4 regions of the Desulfotomaculum sp. genome follow, and region 3 is predicted to be linked to each of the others. Evidence: riboswitches for the same ligand, from Rfam matches in the RefSeq annotation. Region 3 holds a riboswitch; each other region holds the start of a gene.
The links. Region 3 has a riboswitch for thiamine pyrophosphate ahead of thiD (bifunctional hydroxymethylpyrimidine kinase/phosphomethylpyrimidine kinase). Riboswitches for the same ligand answer to the same signal wherever they lie in the genome.
Positions count from the first base shown of each region.

Region 1 (4,197 bases), on a different contig from region 3:
TTCGGAGATATGTTTTTCATTGGTAACAATTAATGGTGTATAGTAATCTAGGGCTGGGTCTAACTCTTTAAGCATGATTAGGTTTAATTCCATTCCTCTTCTTTTTGCTTCTATACCATCCCAACCATAATAAATCCATTCAAAATCCGCATCCCGTCCAATGGAATTAAAGAAATCCGTGGCACCCAGGGTAACGTTTTGTACCTTATCCGATGCAACCCCCGCCTTTTCCATGACAGCTTTAAGCACCGCCTCTTCCATCGGGGAACCCCAACCACCATAGCGTTTACCCACAAAATCCTGAGGGGATGATATTTGGGCTTCTTTTAATGAAGCAAAGGCCGAGGTGTTGTGTTGAATCACTGCGGCTAAAGACACCAATGGAATACCAGTTGACCTAGCCTGGGTCACACTTTCTTGGTAGCTGACCCCAAAATCCGCCTTTCCGGCAGCCACCAGTTGATCCGTCGTACTGCCCTCGCCAGGCTGAATAATTTCTACTGCCAGACCCCTTTCCTTAAAATAACCTTTGTCCTTGGCTACATAGAGACCCGTGTGGTTGGTATTGGGAAACCAGTCTAGCATAACGGTTACTTTTTTCATTTCTGCCTGCTTACCCTGCTCCGGTGCAGCCTTTTTCTCCTGCGTGCAACCAGTAAATAACAACATCAGGCAGGCTAGTAAGCAGATAAGCTTTCCGTTTCTACGAATCATAGCAATTTCTCCTTTCCTTAACTAAATAGCATATAGCCATCCGCTTTTTGGCATGATTTCCTTAGGGATCACTCTTGCACCACGGCTAAATGGTTTCTTTTTTCCTGTAATACCAAGGCATGGTTAAGCGGGCAACTCCTTCGATGATTAGGTAGATCGCTAAACTAAGACAGGTAATGACAAGAATGGCCGCAAAAACGCGGTCTGTTAAATAGGACTGGGAGGAGCGGGTCATAAAAATCCCTAGTCCCTTTGTAGCCCCTAGCCATTCACCAATTACAGCCCCCATGACACTATAGGTCCCAGCGATACGCAGTCCGGAAAAAAAGAAAGGTAGTGCCGCGGGGAGCTTGACCATGGTAAAAATCCTCCCTGGGCCTGCCCCCATGGCGGATAATAGGCGAATCATCTCCCGGTCTACCAGCCGATAGCCATCGGCCAAATTAATGGTGATGGGAAAGAAGCAGACCAAGGCCACCACAAGCACTTTGGGCAGCAAACCATATCCAAACCAGATAATTAACAGCGGTGCCACTGCAATAATCGGAATGGTCTGGGAGACGATTAATAGCGGGTAAATAGCCTTTCGTAAGGACTGAGACCATTCAATGGCTGTGGCCAGAGCAATACCGATCACAACCGCTATGCCCAAACCCAGAGTTGTCTCATAGATGGTCTGTATACTGTGCTGCCAAAGAAGTTCCCTCGCCTGCCATAAAGCTCCTATAATTTGACTTGGACCGGGTAAAATCCACGGCTTTACTTGGCTAAGGTGTACTGCAATTTCCCACAGGACCAACAGGGACAGCAGGGTAAACCCAGGCAAAAAAATGGCGGCGAAGTCCCTTTTATCGGTATTTAGCGATCTTCTCATCAATGGTTACTACTCCTTCGGGACGATAGTGAATCTTTATGTAGGTCATCACTTCCGAGGCCCCCGCGGTTATGCAAGCTTCCTGTGCCCTTTTAACAAGCTCAATCAGTTTATCCATTTCCCCTTCCATTACGGTTTCCATCGGACCAACTTCATATTTAACCCCGGCTTGCTGCACAACCTCAATGGCCTTATCAACAATTTCATAACTGTTATCGCCTTTGGTTTGGGGAATTACCTGGAATCCTAAATTTACAATGGGCATGTTTTTACCTCCTTGACTAAATATTCTTATTAGAAAAAATTGGCTTGCGCCAAAGCGGAAGCCAATTTTTCTCTTATACATATCGGAAATTTTTATACTTTCCGATATGCCAAATAAAATAAGCTACCCCGGAAGGGTAGCTTTCATGCGCATAAGAATAGTTCCTGTCCCTCCGCTGGCATTACCCAGATCAGGTTTAACGGGTCGATACCTCTGTACCCTCTCAGCCAGTCACCCCCAGCTCCCCGAGCATATTTACTTGTGTTTTACTATATCAGTATTATCTTGATTTGTAAATGGACTTGATAGATGATAGGTCAGATAATAGCCATCAGCCTTCCGCTTTTTTGCACGCTTTACTTTGGGGTCTTTATGGCCCTAGGCCATGAGCTAAAACCCTTAAGAAAGACATGCACAAAAAGCTGACGACTGATGGCTAAAAATACTACTTATTTAGGTCTTCTATTGAATTAACATCCATATAAGACGGAACAACCAATCCGATTCTTGTTCCTTCCATATTAGGCCCCAGGTCTTCAAATTGGCCTTCGAATTCATTGTAGTAATCGGCGTGGGTAGCGGGTAGCCAAGCGGCAACAATGGCGTCTGCATCACCGGAAGCTAATCCAGCCCACATGGGACCAGCTTCCACTTGACTTAGTTCCACATCATAGCCGAGTTTTTCCAAGGCAATGGCCACAACATTGGCACTGGCAATCTCAGAGTCCCAAGCAACGTAGGCTAGGTTTATTTTGTCCCCTTGTACCGGCTCGATTCCCTCCAGCCATTGGTTTACTTTTTCTTCATTGTTTTTCATCCATTCAGCAGCTGCTTCTTGCTCAGGCTGGCCTTCCATGACAGCCACCATCACTGTTGCCATGTCCTCTGGCAGCCAATTGAATTTGTCTAATAACTGGTAGGCACTGGGATGATCCTCTTTAAATCCAGTGCGAACGATAGAATGAATAAACTCATCATCCCCATAGATCTTTTTGGGGTCTTCCAGGTATTTGAGGTCATATTTGGCAAATTTCCAGTGGGGTGTCCAACCAGTTATAATAATGGGTTCTTTCTTCTCATAGGCCTTCGTTAAGGCCGCTGTCATAGCTGCGCCAGAACCCTCCACAAGTTCCCAATCCTTTAGTTCATATTCCTGCAATGCCTTTTCCGTGGCCTTCATTATCCCTGCCCCTGGGTCAATGCCGATAATTTTGTAATCTACTTGCTCTCCTACACTTCCCGACTGTTTGGTTTCCGTATTTGTACCGCCACAGCCTACCATCAGTAATGAGATCATTAAACCAACTACTAGTAAAACCCATCCTTTTCTCTTCAAATCCGTTCCTCCTTATATTTGTTTTCGGCCAATATTTTGCGTCATTCTATCAAGGATAATAGCAAGAATGACAATGGCTAAACCAGCTTCGAAACCTGCCCCAATCTTAATTTGAGTTACCGCCCGATAGACATCGGCGCCCAGTCCCTTGGCCCCAATCATTGAAGCAATAACCACCATAGACAAAGCCAACATGATACACTGATTAATGCCTGCCATTATTGTAGGCTTGGCCAACGGAAGCTGTACCTTTAACAGTTTTTGCATGGGCGTAGACCCAAAGGCATCCGCTGCCTCCACCAATTCTTTGGGTACCTGCCGGATACCCAGGTTCGTCAAACGGATGGTGGGTGGCATGGCAAAAATCACCGATGCAATGACTCCCGGTACTTTTCCTAAACCGAAGAAAAAGATAGCTGGAATCAGGTAAACAAAGGCAGGCATGGTCTGCATAAAATCGAGGGTAGGCATGACCACATCCCTCACTGTGTCCTTTCCGGCACATAAAATGCCAGTGGGAATACCGATAATAACCGATATCAGTGCCGCTGTCAGAACCAAAGCCAAGGTTATCATGGTGTTTTCCCAATAACCTAGGTTATGCACCAAAAACAATCCCAGCAGTGTAAAGAGTGCGATAGATTTCTTGCTGAATTTCCAAGCCAATAGTGTTAAACCAATAATTAAAGCCCAGGCAGGAATGACTGTAAAAATAAAAGCAAAAAAATCAACCCAACCACTTATTACTGTGGAAATCAGGTCGAAAAAACCTCCTAGGTGATCATCCAAATAGCCCACAAATTTTTCTATCCACTTGTCAACAGGTATCTTAGGAAATAAGTTTGCCAAACCGCACAACCCCTTCCTTGACCTCTAATTCATTGTCAGCAGCTTGGTTTACCTTACCCGCAAGACCGCCTAATACTGCTCCTCTCACAATCACGCCTAGTAAACGGTGTTGTTCATTTACCACCGCAAGTGGTATAGGGGTAAAGGCAATTAGGTCAA
Region 1 is NZ_CEVWQM010000008.1:19,737-23,933, forward strand. It holds gene AC1U9Z_RS06415 (ABC transporter substrate-binding protein) at 1-714, opposite strand, end outside; gene AC1U9Z_RS06420 (ABC transporter permease) at 800-1,588, opposite strand; gene AC1U9Z_RS06425 (thiamine-binding protein) at 1,563-1,853, opposite strand; TPP riboswitch at 2,003-2,111, opposite strand; gene AC1U9Z_RS06430 (glycine betaine ABC transporter substrate-binding protein) at 2,299-3,189, opposite strand; gene AC1U9Z_RS06435 (ABC transporter permease) at 3,202-4,038, opposite strand; gene AC1U9Z_RS06440 (quaternary amine ABC transporter ATP-binding protein) at 4,019-4,197, opposite strand, start outside.
Region 1: linked by a shared signal. The riboswitch ahead of AC1U9Z_RS06425 (thiamine-binding protein) and the one ahead of thiD (bifunctional hydroxymethylpyrimidine kinase/phosphomethylpyrimidine kinase) in region 3 are both predicted to bind thiamine pyrophosphate.

Region 2 (4,197 bases), on a different contig from region 3:
TCTTAATTACTTTAAAGTTTAACAAAGGCTCCCCGCCAAAAAAATCTATCTCAATGTGTTTACGATTTGCCGATTGTTGAATAAGAAAATCAATGGCCGCACGACCAGTCTCCTCCGATAACAAGCCAGTTGGACCACCAAATTTGCCTTCACCGGCAAAGCAATATTTACAGCGCAAGTTGCAATCATGGGCGGCATGAAGGCAAAGGGCTTTAACAACACCATCTCTCCTCGGCTGATAACCTTCCTGATGGGGGTCTGTACTAAATAAAAGACCTTCCTCCACCAGCGACTTTATTTCCCCCAGCGCTTGTTCAATTTCGCCAAGTGTATATCTATCTGAAAACCTTTGTTTAATTTCTTCCTCTGAAAGCAGTTGGTAATCCCCGAGGGTATCCCAAACCAGTTGATCTACTACATGCACAGAACCGCTGTGCACATCCAATACGATCTGTACACCATCAAATTCAAACTTATGTATCATAAAAAATCCTCCTTAGAAAAGCTTGGCTTGTTTATGCCCTTAAGGGTGCGCCATACCCTAAAAGTCACAGGCAAGAGCCTATCGCGCGAGTCTCCGCTTTTCTTATACGACCATCCTTAAAATCTTATATTCAGATAGTGAAAAAAATTACCTTATCCCCAGAGGGAAAAGGATCCCAAGGAGACAAGGTTGTTTTTTGCGGTATCCCTCTGAATGTTTAGGCCTGCTTAGCACATACTTGGTTGCCTACCGTGCAAGAGGTTTTGCAAGCAGATTGGCAAGAAGTAGCACATTCTCCGCAACCGCCGGTTTTTAGAGTTGCTTTTAAAGAGTTCTTATTTAAGGTCTTAATGTGTTTCATAAGTCTCTCATCCCCTTTCCGCATTCAATTATAAGGCACCTAGATTGTCCAAGGCAAGAAAAACTTGGTGTTAAGTAGGGAACCCCTAGGCAACGGCCAAAGAAAATTTGACCGTTCTAATTGAAGCCGGACGAGTCATTATATAACGCTTATATCATCACCATTTAATATTTTCTTCATATTTTTCATAGGACACATTTTCCCACACATGGTACAGGTATCCTCACACTCAGGTTTGGATTCTTCCCTGTATTTTCTGGCTTTAGCCGGGTCGATGGCTAAGGAAATCATCCGGGTAAAATCAACGTCAGCTCGAGCCGCACTCATTGCATTGTCCCACTTGCGTGCATTGGGGATTCCTTTGGCAATATCTGCGGCATGTGCCGCAATCCGTGCTGCAACAATACCTTCTTTCATATCGTCCAAATTTGGCAGGCGAAGATGTTCGGCAGGAGTAACAAAGCACAGGAAATCTGCACCATTGGCAGCAGCTATTGCCCCGCCAATGGCACTGGTAATATGGTCATAGCCTGGTGCAATGTCGGTTACAATGGGCCCTAGAACATAGAAGGGTGCACCATGGCACAGTTTTTTCTCTAATAAAACGTTAGCGGCAATTTCGTTTAATGCCATATGTCCCGGACCCTCTATCATAACCTGCACGTTTCTGGCCCAGGCTCGTTTCGTTAACTCACCAAGGGTAATTAATTCTTCGATTTGTGCAGGATCCGTTGAGTCCTTTAGGGATCCAGGGCGGCAGGCATCCCCTAAACTTAAAGTTATGTCGTATTTTTCGCAAATATCAAGTAGTCGGTCATAATATTCGTAGAAAGGGTTCTCTTGATTGTTAAGTTCCATCCAAGCAAAAAGCAGTGATCCACCACGGGAAACAATATTGGTTAGTCTTTTATTTCTTTTCACTCTTTCAGCAGTTGCCTTATTCATTCCGCAATGAATCGTCATGAAATCCACACCATCTTCGGCATGCTTTTCTACAACCGAAAAGAATTCATCTACGGTAATATCCTTTAAGTCCTTATCCAGCATACCCACTGCATCATACATTGGTACTGTACCAATCATAACAGGCGACAACTCAATGAGTTTCTGCCTAAACTCCTGTGTCTTCCCATAACAGCTTAAATCCATAATAGCATTAGCTTTTAACTCTATCGCTCTTCTGGCCTTCTCCAATTCCAGATCAATATCATAACAATCTTTTGAAACACCCAGATTGACATTAATTTTGGTGCTTAGACCCTGGCCAACCCCTTCGCAATCAAGATTTGTGTGATTTTTGTTAGCAGGAATAACGACCTTGCCAGCAGCCACAAGTGAACGTAAGGTTTCCGGCTCCACATTTTCTTTTTGGGCTACGGCCCGCATTTGATTTGTAATTAAACCTTTTTTGGCAGCATCCATTTGGGTAGAATAAATCATTTTCTCATTTCCTTTCTCTCCTTGCATTTTAGGGCTTAACCAAGCTCGTGATGATGCTTCTAGTCAAAAAAAGAAGCTTACCCGAAAGTAAGCTTCTCAAATAAACACCTAAAAGCTTCCCTACGGTGGTATTAGCCACATCAGGTTCGAGGGTTGGAGTGGGTCTCCTCTCAGCCACTTAGGCACCCCTAGCATGTATTTATTGTAATTACCTATTGATTAATTGTAAAGACAATCTTTCAGTCCTTCGAACATTTATATCGATTATCATTTTTAGGTGACTTCTTGCGGTTGCTCTTACTCCCACCCTTCATAGTTGGCGGCCCGATCTCTCTTGAAATTAATTTATCCCGCTTGCTTTTACCCTTGTGAAGAAGGTGGTTATACTGTAGCCCTGACCTACCTGGTTATGTTACTGAAGGAGACACCCTGTCAGAGGCTGTTGATATGGCCATTGATGCCGCTTCCGGCTGGCTGCTATATTCCGTAGAAAACAATCGCCAATTTCCTAAAGCCTCGGATATTAATTTCAGTTGCCGATGAATATGAAAACGGTTTTGTGAGTATTGTTCGTGTTGACTTAGACGAATACCTATAAGCCTTAACGAACCCACCAATTTGCAATATCTCTGGAATATTTTGTGTCAAAATCAGGTTGGTTGAATAAATTGGTAAAAAGGAGTTGATATCATGGCATTGGATTTTAGCGCTCTTGGCGCTGGTGGTTTTTTACCCATCTGCTGTTGTTTATTCTTCTTCTTCATCTTCTTTATAATCATTATCTGCTGTTGTTGTTTTTTGCGTTAAATCTATTCATTAAGTATACCTTTGCTAGTAGATTGCCGATATTAGGGGAAGACATGAAGGTAATTCAGGAACTTCTAGGTCATGCTAAGTTGGGCACCAATGGTGCACTGAAGGTGGTCGGGCACCAAATGGACACCAAAAAGGCCTCCAAAGGATTAAGTAAATCCTCGGAGGCCTTAATTTTACTGGAGCGGATGACGAGACTCGAACTCGCAACCCTCAGCTTGGGAAGCTGATGCTCTACCATTGAGCTACATCCGCCTATGTTATAAGTATATCCAATTAACAAAAGCCTGTAAACATTAGAAAAACCTGGCTTAGCCAAGTCCTAACTTAAAGGCATCAGCCTTAGATTTTATAAATGTGGTGACCCCTACGGGATTCGAACCCGTGTTACCGCCGTGAAAGGGCGGTGTCTTAGACCACTTGACCAAGGGGCCGTTTGAGATGTGAGAGGTGAGAAGTTGGAGGTGAGAAAATATGCCCGAGAATTGCACCGTTCCGATGCTTTTTTCCCACTTCCAACCTCTCACTTCTCGCTTCTCAGCTGGTGATCCATCCGCGACTCGAACGCGGGACACCCTGATTAAAAGTCAGGTGCTCTACCAACTGAGCTAATGGATCCTATTATTGTGGTGACCCCTACGGGATTCGAACCCGTGTTACCGCCGTGAAAGGGCGGTGTCTTAGACCACTTGACCAAGGGGCCAATTTAGAGGTGAGAGATGAGAGGTTGGAGGTGAGAAACTCTATATCCTTGGAGATTGTAATCCAATATTTTGTTTCCCACTTCCAACCTCTCACTTCTAACTTCTCATTATGGTGATCCATCCGCGACTCGAACGCGGGACACCCTGATTAAAAGTCAGGTGCTCTACCAACTGAGCTAATGGATCCTATATTTTGCTGCGGCAAACCTCACATGTGATATATTACAGCATAAATCCCCCATATGTCAACAATTTTAATTTTAAAACTTGTCCTTAATTTATTAACATAGTTGTTAGGATTTGTTTAAAGTCTGGAAGAGCATGGGCCCCGAAGGGCCCATCGTATTTACTCAAATAAGTCTTCCAGGATAATGGTTTGGCTGCGTTTTACGCCA
Region 2 is NZ_CEVWQM010000008.1:83,475-87,671, forward strand. It holds gene scfB (thioether cross-link-forming SCIFF peptide maturase) at 1-484, opposite strand, end outside; gene scfA (six-cysteine ranthipeptide SCIFF) at 702-845, opposite strand; gene thiC (phosphomethylpyrimidine synthase ThiC) at 984-2,285, opposite strand; TPP riboswitch at 2,386-2,485, opposite strand; gene AC1U9Z_RS06735 (hypothetical protein) at 2,733-2,828, shown strand; tRNA gene AC1U9Z_RS06740 (tRNA-Gly) at 3,279-3,353, opposite strand; tRNA gene AC1U9Z_RS06745 (tRNA-Glu) at 3,457-3,532, opposite strand; tRNA gene AC1U9Z_RS06750 (tRNA-Lys) at 3,641-3,716, opposite strand; tRNA gene AC1U9Z_RS06755 (tRNA-Glu) at 3,726-3,801, opposite strand; tRNA gene AC1U9Z_RS06760 (tRNA-Lys) at 3,913-3,988, opposite strand; gene AC1U9Z_RS06765 (adenylosuccinate synthase) at 4,149-4,197, opposite strand, start outside.
Region 2: linked by a shared signal. The riboswitch ahead of thiC (phosphomethylpyrimidine synthase ThiC) and the one ahead of thiD (bifunctional hydroxymethylpyrimidine kinase/phosphomethylpyrimidine kinase) in region 3 are both predicted to bind thiamine pyrophosphate.

Region 3 (4,197 bases):
ACTGAATCGGTTGATGTCCGGTCAATTTGAAACAGCCTTTAAGATCATCAATCAAAATTTTGCACGGATATTTGAGCAATTATTCGGCGGTGGTGGTGCCAGCATGAATCTTACCGAAGGGGATACGCTATCCTGTGGCATCGAAATTACTGCCCAGCCGCCTGGCAAAAAGAACCAAAGCCTATCCTTGCTATCCGGAGGAGAGAGGGCTTTAACAGCCATCGCTTTGCTTTTTGCCATATTAAAGTTTAAACCCAGTCCCTTTTGTGTGCTGGATGAGATAGAAGCATCTTTGGATGAAGCCAATGTACATCGGTTTGCTGAGTACCTCTGCCGTACCTCGGATGAAGTTCAATTTATTGTGATTAGCCACCGTAAAGGGACAATGGAAAAAGCAGATGCTCTTTATGGCGTAACAATGGACGAAACGGGAGTGACTAAATTACTTTCCATGTCCTTGGATGAGGCCAAGGGAAAGAAGAAGTTAGCCTAATACACGGACCTGGGTAAGGTTGACATGGTTCGATAGCAGGCATTATAGTAGGGACAGGCCCTGGCCAAAATATTGAGGTTTGAACTGGAGGTTTAACAGTGGGCTTTTTTAACAGGCTAAAAGAAAGCTTAAGCAAAACCCGCCATAGCTTTATTGAAAAAATTGATCAGGTGGTTACTGGTCGTAAGGGTATCGATGAAGATTTATATGAAGAGTTAGAAGAGGTTTTGATCCAGGCCGATGTCGGGGTCAATACAGCCATGATGCTGGTAGAACGAGTGCGTAAAGGTGTCAAGGCCAGAAATGTTCAGGAGGCTTCTCGCCTAAAAGATATATTCCAGGAGGAATTGGCATATTTAATGGGTGAGAAAATGACCCCCATTAAGCTAAGTGAGGACGGCCCCACGGTGATCATGGTGGTGGGGGTAAATGGTGTAGGCAAAACCACTACCATTGGGAAAATGGCCCATAATTACAAGGAACAGGGTAAAAAGGTCATGCTGGCAGCGGGAGATACCTTCCGGGCCGCAGCCATTGACCAACTTGAGATATGGGCTGAAAGAGTAGGGGTGGAACTGATCAAGCATCAGGAGGGTTCCGATCCAGGGGCTGTGGCCTATGATGCTGTGCATGCTGCCCGTTCCCGTAAAGCAGATATTCTTTTAATTGATACCGCTGGTCGTTTACATAATAAAAGCAACTTGATGGAGGAATTAAGAAAGGTTCACAAAATAACTTCACGGGAAATGCCCGGGGCGCCCCATGAGGTACTGTTGGTGCTGGATGCCACCACGGGCCAAAATGCCCTCAGTCAAGTTAAAGTTTTTAGCGAAGCGGTGAATGTAACCGGTATTGCTTTAACCAAATTAGATGGTACAGCGAAGGGTGGGGTGGTAACCTCCATCGTAACAGAAATGGCCATTCCAGTTAAGCTCATTGGCATTGGCGAACGCATGGACGATTTGCGTCCCTTTAACCCGAAGGATTTTATCGATGCCCTATACGGAAAATCGAAGGAAGACGAATCATAACAAATTATTTTTAAAACGTCTGGCGACGAAAACGAAAGTTTTGAGTGACATATTCAATTGATTATTATACAATAATTATCAATAATTATGACGTTACGTTGAAGCAAAGTAATAAATGATAAAAGAATCATACTACTTTTTGCGGGGGGACTCTTCGGAGTTGAGAAGGTAAAACCTGACCCTTTGAACCTGTTGGTTAAGACCAGCGTAGGGAGGCAAATCCGTTATACTATGTAATTGGGTGCTTTCCGAAATTTGGATGGCACCCGATTTTTGTTTAGATAACCTAATTCATTTTAAGGGTTATTATTCAATTTTATACAAGGAGGATTTATATTTGAAAAACGTATTAAGTATTGCGGGATCGGATTGCAGCGGCGGTGCTGGCATACAGGCTGATCTCAAAACATTTTCTGCCCATGGGGTTTTTGGCATGAGCGTGATTGTATCGGTGGTAGCAGAAAATACAAGCCGTGTCATCGACATACAGGATGTTACGCCTGATATGATCAAAAAGCAAATTGACGCCGTGTTCGAGGATATTGAAGTACATGCTGTGAAAATCGGTATGCTTTCTACACCGTCCTGCATGGAGGCAGTTGCAGAAAGGCTTCATCATTACAAACCGAATAATATTGTGGTTGATCCTGTGATGTATGCCAAAAACGGCTATCCATTGATGAATCCCGATGCAGTTAACACGCTAATCAGGGTCATTATCCCCTGCGCGGATTTTCTCACTCCCAATATTCCGGAAGCAGAAAAGATCTCACGCATGGAAATTAGCAATATAGGGGACATGGAGACCGCTGCCAAGAGGATTCATGAAATGGGCTGTAAAAATATTATTGTCAAAGGCGGACATGCTGTTGGCAATGCAGTCGATGTCTTATATGACGGTGAACGTATTTATCGTTATGAAACACATCGCATCAACACGAAAAACACACATGGCACGGGTTGTACCTTTTCTTCCGCTATTGCGTCCAACCTTGCTCTTGGACTTTCCGTTCCTGAAGCAATGGAACGTGCCAAGCGGTATGTAACAACTGCCATTGAACATTCCTTGCCGATTGGCAAGGGAAATGGCCCAACCCATCACTTCTATGACCTTTATCGCAATGGTTTGCGCTAAGCACAACATTAACAAAATGGTTAATGATAGGAGGAAATAAAAATGACAAATACAAGGGAAATGGCCCAACTGCTTACTCTTGTGCGCAGTCAAAGGCCACTTGTCCATCATATTACCAATTATGTTACAGTAAATGACTGTGCCAATATTACGCTGTCCATTGGTGCATCGCCCATCATGGCTGACGCCATTGAAGAAGCAGGTGATATGGCCGCCATTGCTTCCGCCGTGGTACTCAATATCGGAACGCTCAATAGCCGAACGATAGAGGCAATGCTGATTGCCGGAAAGAGCGCCAACCAAAATGGCATCCCTGTGGTATTTGATCCCGTAGGAGCCGGCGCATCTAAGCTGCGCAACGAAGCTGCCGCGCGCATTCTTAACGAAGTAAAAGTTGCCGTGGTGCGCGGCAATCTTTCGGAGGTTCGCTTTATTGCAGGGCTTTCGGCCAATACAAAAGGAGTGGATGCCTCTGAACAGGATGGCGGAGATACTGCGGAAATTGCCCGGAATTTGGCGCAAAGACTGGGCTGTGTAGTGGCAATTACAGGTGCTGTGGATACGGTTTCCGATGGAAAGAGGACCATGCATATTCACAATGGACATCCCGCACTTTCCGGTGTGACGGGAACAGGCTGCATGTGTTCGTCCTTGATTGGCTCCTTTTGCGGAGCGATGCCGAATCAGGCCTTGGAAGGAACCGTTGCGGCATTGCTTTGCATGGGTATTGCAGGTGAACTGGCTTATGAGAAGGCTGGTCAGGTTGGAAACGGCAGTTTCCATATCGGAATTCTGGATGCCATCAGCAAGATGGACGCAAATATATTGGAAGAAAAGATGAAATACCATGAAGTATAATGTGGACTATTCCCTCTATTTAGTAACCGACCGCGAACGAATGAACGCTCCTTCGTTGGCGGAAGCAGTGGAAAGTGCCATCCTGGGCGGCTGCACATTGGTACAACTCAGGGAAAAGACCGTATCTTCCCTTGACTTTTTTAAGATCGCCCAAAAGGTAAAGGGCATAACCGATCGCTATGATATCCCACTGATCATCAATGACCGAGTGGATATTGCCCTTGCTGTTGATGCCGCAGGTGTACATGTTGGACAGAACGACCTTCCCGCAGCAACAGTCCGACGAATCATCGGACCGAATAAAATTCTTGGTGTATCTGCTGCCACTTTGCAGGAAGCGAAACAGGCACAGGCTGACGGTGCAGATTATCTCGGCGTGGGGGCCATGTTTGCAACAGAGACAAAAACAGATGCACACCTGGTATCGCTGGCTGAGCTTGGACAGATACGCAGCGATGTATCGATTCCAATTGTTGTGATTGGCGGTATCAATAAAGCGACCATACCAAAATTTATTGGTACAGGAATAAATGGCTTGGCTGTGGTTTCCGCTATTCTTTCGGCACAGGACATAAAAGCTGCGGCAAGAGAGCTAAAAAATCTGTCCTCATAGGAGAAAAGGAATGATTGATTTTCAAGCGGCTATATTTGACCTTGACGGCACTCTCCTTGATTCCATG
Region 3 is NZ_CEVWQM010000003.1:60,541-64,737, reverse strand. It holds gene smc (chromosome segregation protein SMC) at 1-493, shown strand, start outside; gene ftsY (signal recognition particle-docking protein FtsY) at 592-1,524, shown strand; TPP riboswitch at 1,658-1,756, shown strand; gene thiD (bifunctional hydroxymethylpyrimidine kinase/phosphomethylpyrimidine kinase) at 1,862-2,659, shown strand; gene thiM (hydroxyethylthiazole kinase) at 2,702-3,517, shown strand; gene thiE (thiamine phosphate synthase) at 3,507-4,130, shown strand; gene AC1U9Z_RS02355 (HAD family hydrolase) at 4,141-4,197, shown strand, end outside.

Region 4 (4,197 bases), on a different contig from region 3:
TTATAAAAAATATACAACCGAAACATGACATACAGTTGTCATGTTCCCAATGGTATAATCTACAAAAAGCTAAAGGGGGCAATTTTATGAATTACAAATTTGAATTAACGGAGCAACCGGCCCAACCGGTACTTTCTATGCGTACAAGGACTGCTGTTGGGAACCTGCCACAGGAGTTAGGCAAAGCATATCAGGCGATCTTTCAATATTTGTCCGAAGTAGGGGAGAAACCGTTAGACGCGCCCTTTGCAGGGTATTACAACATGGATATGCAAGATCTTGATGTGGAGATGGGCTTCCCGGTTGCAAAACCCCTTGCAGGGCAAGGTGAAATTAAGCCAAATGAAATCCCGGCAGGGAAGAGGGTATCCTGTCTTTATAAGGGCCCATACGATCAAACGGAGCCAGTTTATAACGCAATGATGCAGTGGATCGATGAAAATGGTTATACACCCACGGGAGTGGCTTACGAGTTTTACTATAATTCTCCGATGGATGTGCCCGAAAGCGAACTTTTAACAAAAATTGTGTTTCCCCTTAAATAAGAACAATACCTTAAAGGAGAGGTAAAGAATTAGCATGATTTGTTACAAAAAGACCGGCAGCAGTGAAAATCGAACTGTTCGGTCCTTTTGTTTTTAACAGTTGAATTTCTACCCCTCTATCATAATAGGGACCACATTATCTTATCGCCACGGTGTTGTTCCGACCCAGTAAATCCCTTAGCCATTCACCGTGTAGGGATAGGCAGTTGGTCGGTAGGTTATCCAGCTTAAAGAAGGCAACCTCCGCAGTCTCCACACCGTCTGCTCTCAAATGCCCCCCAACGATCTTGCATTCCATACAGGATGTAATGTAATGACTTACCTTACCCGAAGGATGAGACACCACGAGGAACCGTGGGTCTGAGTAAACTCCGATGAACCGGCTCACTGTTACCTGTAGGCCGGTTTCTTCGTTGACTTCCCGGATAATAGCTTCCTGCACGGTCTCGCCGGGTTCGATGTGTCCGATGGGCAAGCCCCACACATTAAAGTCCATTCTTTTAATTAAAAGAATCCTGTCAGTCTCGTCAAAAATCACGGCTGCCACAGCAGGTTCAACGGTTTCTGGCCAGGCATAGGTGGGCTTGTCCCAGGGACGAGCCGTTATTGTAGGGTTAAAAATTCCTCTGAGGTTTGAGATTCTGGCATCCGGAAGGCGGAAATCCTTAGGGGAAGGGAAAGCGATGGCCTTGTCCGAGCAGAAAATCGCCGTGATTCCCTGCTGGTGAGCCCCTAGGATATCGGTATAGGGATTGTCCCCTACCATGGCCACCCCTAGCTTGGGATCTAGATGATCAAGGACTGTGCGAAACATTGGGGGATAGGGCTTCCCAATGACGACCGGACGTTTACCAGAGGAGGTCTGAATGGCACGAACGATGGCACCGGTTCCTGGGCAAGGGCCTTCGGGGCCGGGAAAGGTTGCGTCGACGTTGGTGGCAATAAAGTTGGCACCCAGGTTAATCAACCGAATGGCTTGGCTTATATGACCGAAGGAAAGTTGATCATCATGCCCCACAACCACAGCTTGGCAGGGACCATTTTCCACCAACTCTATTCCAAACTGCCGGATCTCCGTTTTTAGACCTTCACTTCCCAATACATAGACAGAACGTATATTCATTAAGCTGAGATTTTTGGCTGTGGTCCAACCGCTGGAAATTACCTCGTCCAAGTGAACTTCTAGACCAAGACTTTGTAATCGTTCGACGAATTGCTGTCGTGTGGGGATCGGGTCATTGGTTAAGAAATAGATACGTTTATTTAGCTTGCGCAGTTGTACCAGGGTTTCCTTTACACCGGGGAGCAGTTTACCGCCGATATAGATAACGCCATCCAAATCAAATAAGAAAACATCAAATTTTTCTGCTAACAGGGAAATCCCCTCCTTTTTTAGCAGCATCCATTTGGGTAGTATAAATCATTCGTTTTCCCCTTCCTATCAGAATAGTAGGGGCTTAACTAAGCTTGTGCGGGCAAAGCTCAAAAAAGAAGCTTACCGAAAGTAAGCTTCTCAACTGAAAACGGTAAGCTTCCCTACGGTGGTATTAGCCACATCAGGTTCGAGGGTTGGAGTTATCTCCTCTCAGCCGTTCGGCACCCCTAGCCAAGTATTTATGCTATGTAAATTGTAATTCATAGATCAATTGTTTGTAAAGACAAATTATGGATGTGATGGGGTCCGCAGCCATTTCCCAGATGGAGCGGATGCTACTATATTAATAAATTCGCCGCTATCTTTAATAGGATGAGCCGTACCACCGTAATGGTTAAAATATCGTAAGTGTGGGCGTATTTTTTTATACCTAGAAGGAGAAAGCATAGTCCTTTCAAGAAATTAAAGAGAAAGCAATGATCAACCGGAGGTAATGAATGACATACGCCATAAATCTATACTTTAATAAGGAAGCGGAGACTTATATAACGAGTATTTGGAGGAGTTTGGAAAGGTTGGAAAAGGGCAAGTGTCTCACTTGCGCCAACGGCAGACCCCACATTACATTGGCTATCTATGATGATCTCGATTTGGAAGTAGCCAAAAAGCGATTGGAGACCCTTAGTAGCAGTGTTTATTCCTTTGATTTAAAGCTGCTTCAGATTGGTATTTTTCCTCATAATAAAGGGGCTATTTTTTTAACACCGAACCTAACAGACCGTTTATTTCAAATACACCGGCATTTTCACCAGTTGTTTAAGGAGTTTGAAGAGCAAGGGTGGGATTATTATAAGCCTCAGTCTTGGTATCCCCACTGCACGCTCTCGCTGGAAACTCCTACGGAGCACATACCAAGTGTACTTGAGCAAATCCTAAAGATTTTTCGCCCCATTGATGTTTCGATTCAATCCATCGGTATCGTATCATTAGATCCGATTAATTATTTGTTTCAAATCGATTTACGGGAAAAGTAGGGCAGAATTATTTTTAATCTTATTTTTCCCCTGTTTTAATTAAGTCCTTATTATAGTGTACAGAAATATAAAAGCCTTTAACCGGTAAACGGCCTGGTAAATAGTGGCGTAAGGGGGATGTTTTTATGCTTCATAAAATTCATACGCAATCCGTCAGTCGTGACCAAATGATTGATATTACCAATCAAGTTAAAGCAGTGATCCAGCAAGAAAAGATTAGGGATGGGGTTGTGACGGTCTACTGTCCCCATACGACAGCTGGTATCACCATTAACGAAAATGCCGATCCGGATGTAGTAAGGGATCTGTTGCTGCGATTGGCTGAGGTCTACCCTTGGGAGCATCCTCAATACCGTCACGCCGAAGGGAATTCGGCTGCCCACTTAAAGGCAAGTACCCTGGGGGCCTCCCAAACAATTCCGGTGGCAGATGGACAGCTCCTGTTGGGGACCTGGCAAGGGATTTATTTCTGTGAGTTTGATGGCCCTAGGAGGCGGACCTTTTATGTAAAGGTACAAAGGGATTAACCGAAGGCATTTGGGGTCAGGCTCGCAGCACGGCAGGCCGGACCCCTTTCTGGTTTTTTTAAAAGAAGGCCAGTAAATTCCGGCAAAAATTGACGCAGTTAGACCTTGCTAGTATAGTAGTTTAAAGGAATAAAACGGGAGTTGAAGTGACTATGTCTGTACAAGCTGTGGTGGAGTTTTTTCAGCAGAGAGGAGGAGGCGTGGAAATACTCACCTTTGAGGATACCAGTACCGTGGCCAAGGCTGCGGCTTCTTTAGGGGTAACCCCGGGTGAGATTGCCAAGTCATTACTTTTCAAGGTTAAGGATGATTTCATGATGGTGCTGATGGCTGGGGACAAGCGGTTGGATAACCGGAAATTTAAGGATGCTTTCCAAGCCAAAGCCAAAATGCCGGAGATTGATGAAGTGTTAGCAGTAACAGGGCATCCGGTTGGCGGGGTTTGTCCCTTTGGTCTAAAGCAGCCGTTACCCATTTACTTGGATCAATCCCTCCGGGCCTATGAGCATGTTTTTCCGGCGGCGGGGGCAACAAATGCTGCGGTAAAAATAAAAGTTGATGAATTGGCAGAGCTTACCGAAGCAAAGTGGGTGGATGTGGCCCAGGCTTAGTGGTGCAATACTGCAAGCCTGACCCTATGTATTATGCATGCATGCCTGGGAGCCGTTCATTTATAGTTATAGATGGTGTATAATACCTTAGACATAGAATAAGGT
Region 4 is NZ_CEVWQM010000008.1:57,730-61,926, reverse strand. It holds gene AC1U9Z_RS06620 (helix-turn-helix transcriptional regulator) at 1-28, shown strand, start outside; gene AC1U9Z_RS06615 (GyrI-like domain-containing protein) at 87-545, shown strand; gene AC1U9Z_RS06610 (HAD-IIA family hydrolase) at 682-1,947, opposite strand; TPP riboswitch at 2,062-2,159, opposite strand; gene AC1U9Z_RS06605 (2'-5' RNA ligase family protein) at 2,418-2,954, shown strand; gene AC1U9Z_RS06600 (secondary thiamine-phosphate synthase enzyme YjbQ) at 3,080-3,481, shown strand; gene AC1U9Z_RS06595 (YbaK/EbsC family protein) at 3,634-4,092, shown strand.
Region 4: linked by a shared signal. The riboswitch ahead of AC1U9Z_RS06610 (HAD-IIA family hydrolase) and the one ahead of thiD (bifunctional hydroxymethylpyrimidine kinase/phosphomethylpyrimidine kinase) in region 3 are both predicted to bind thiamine pyrophosphate.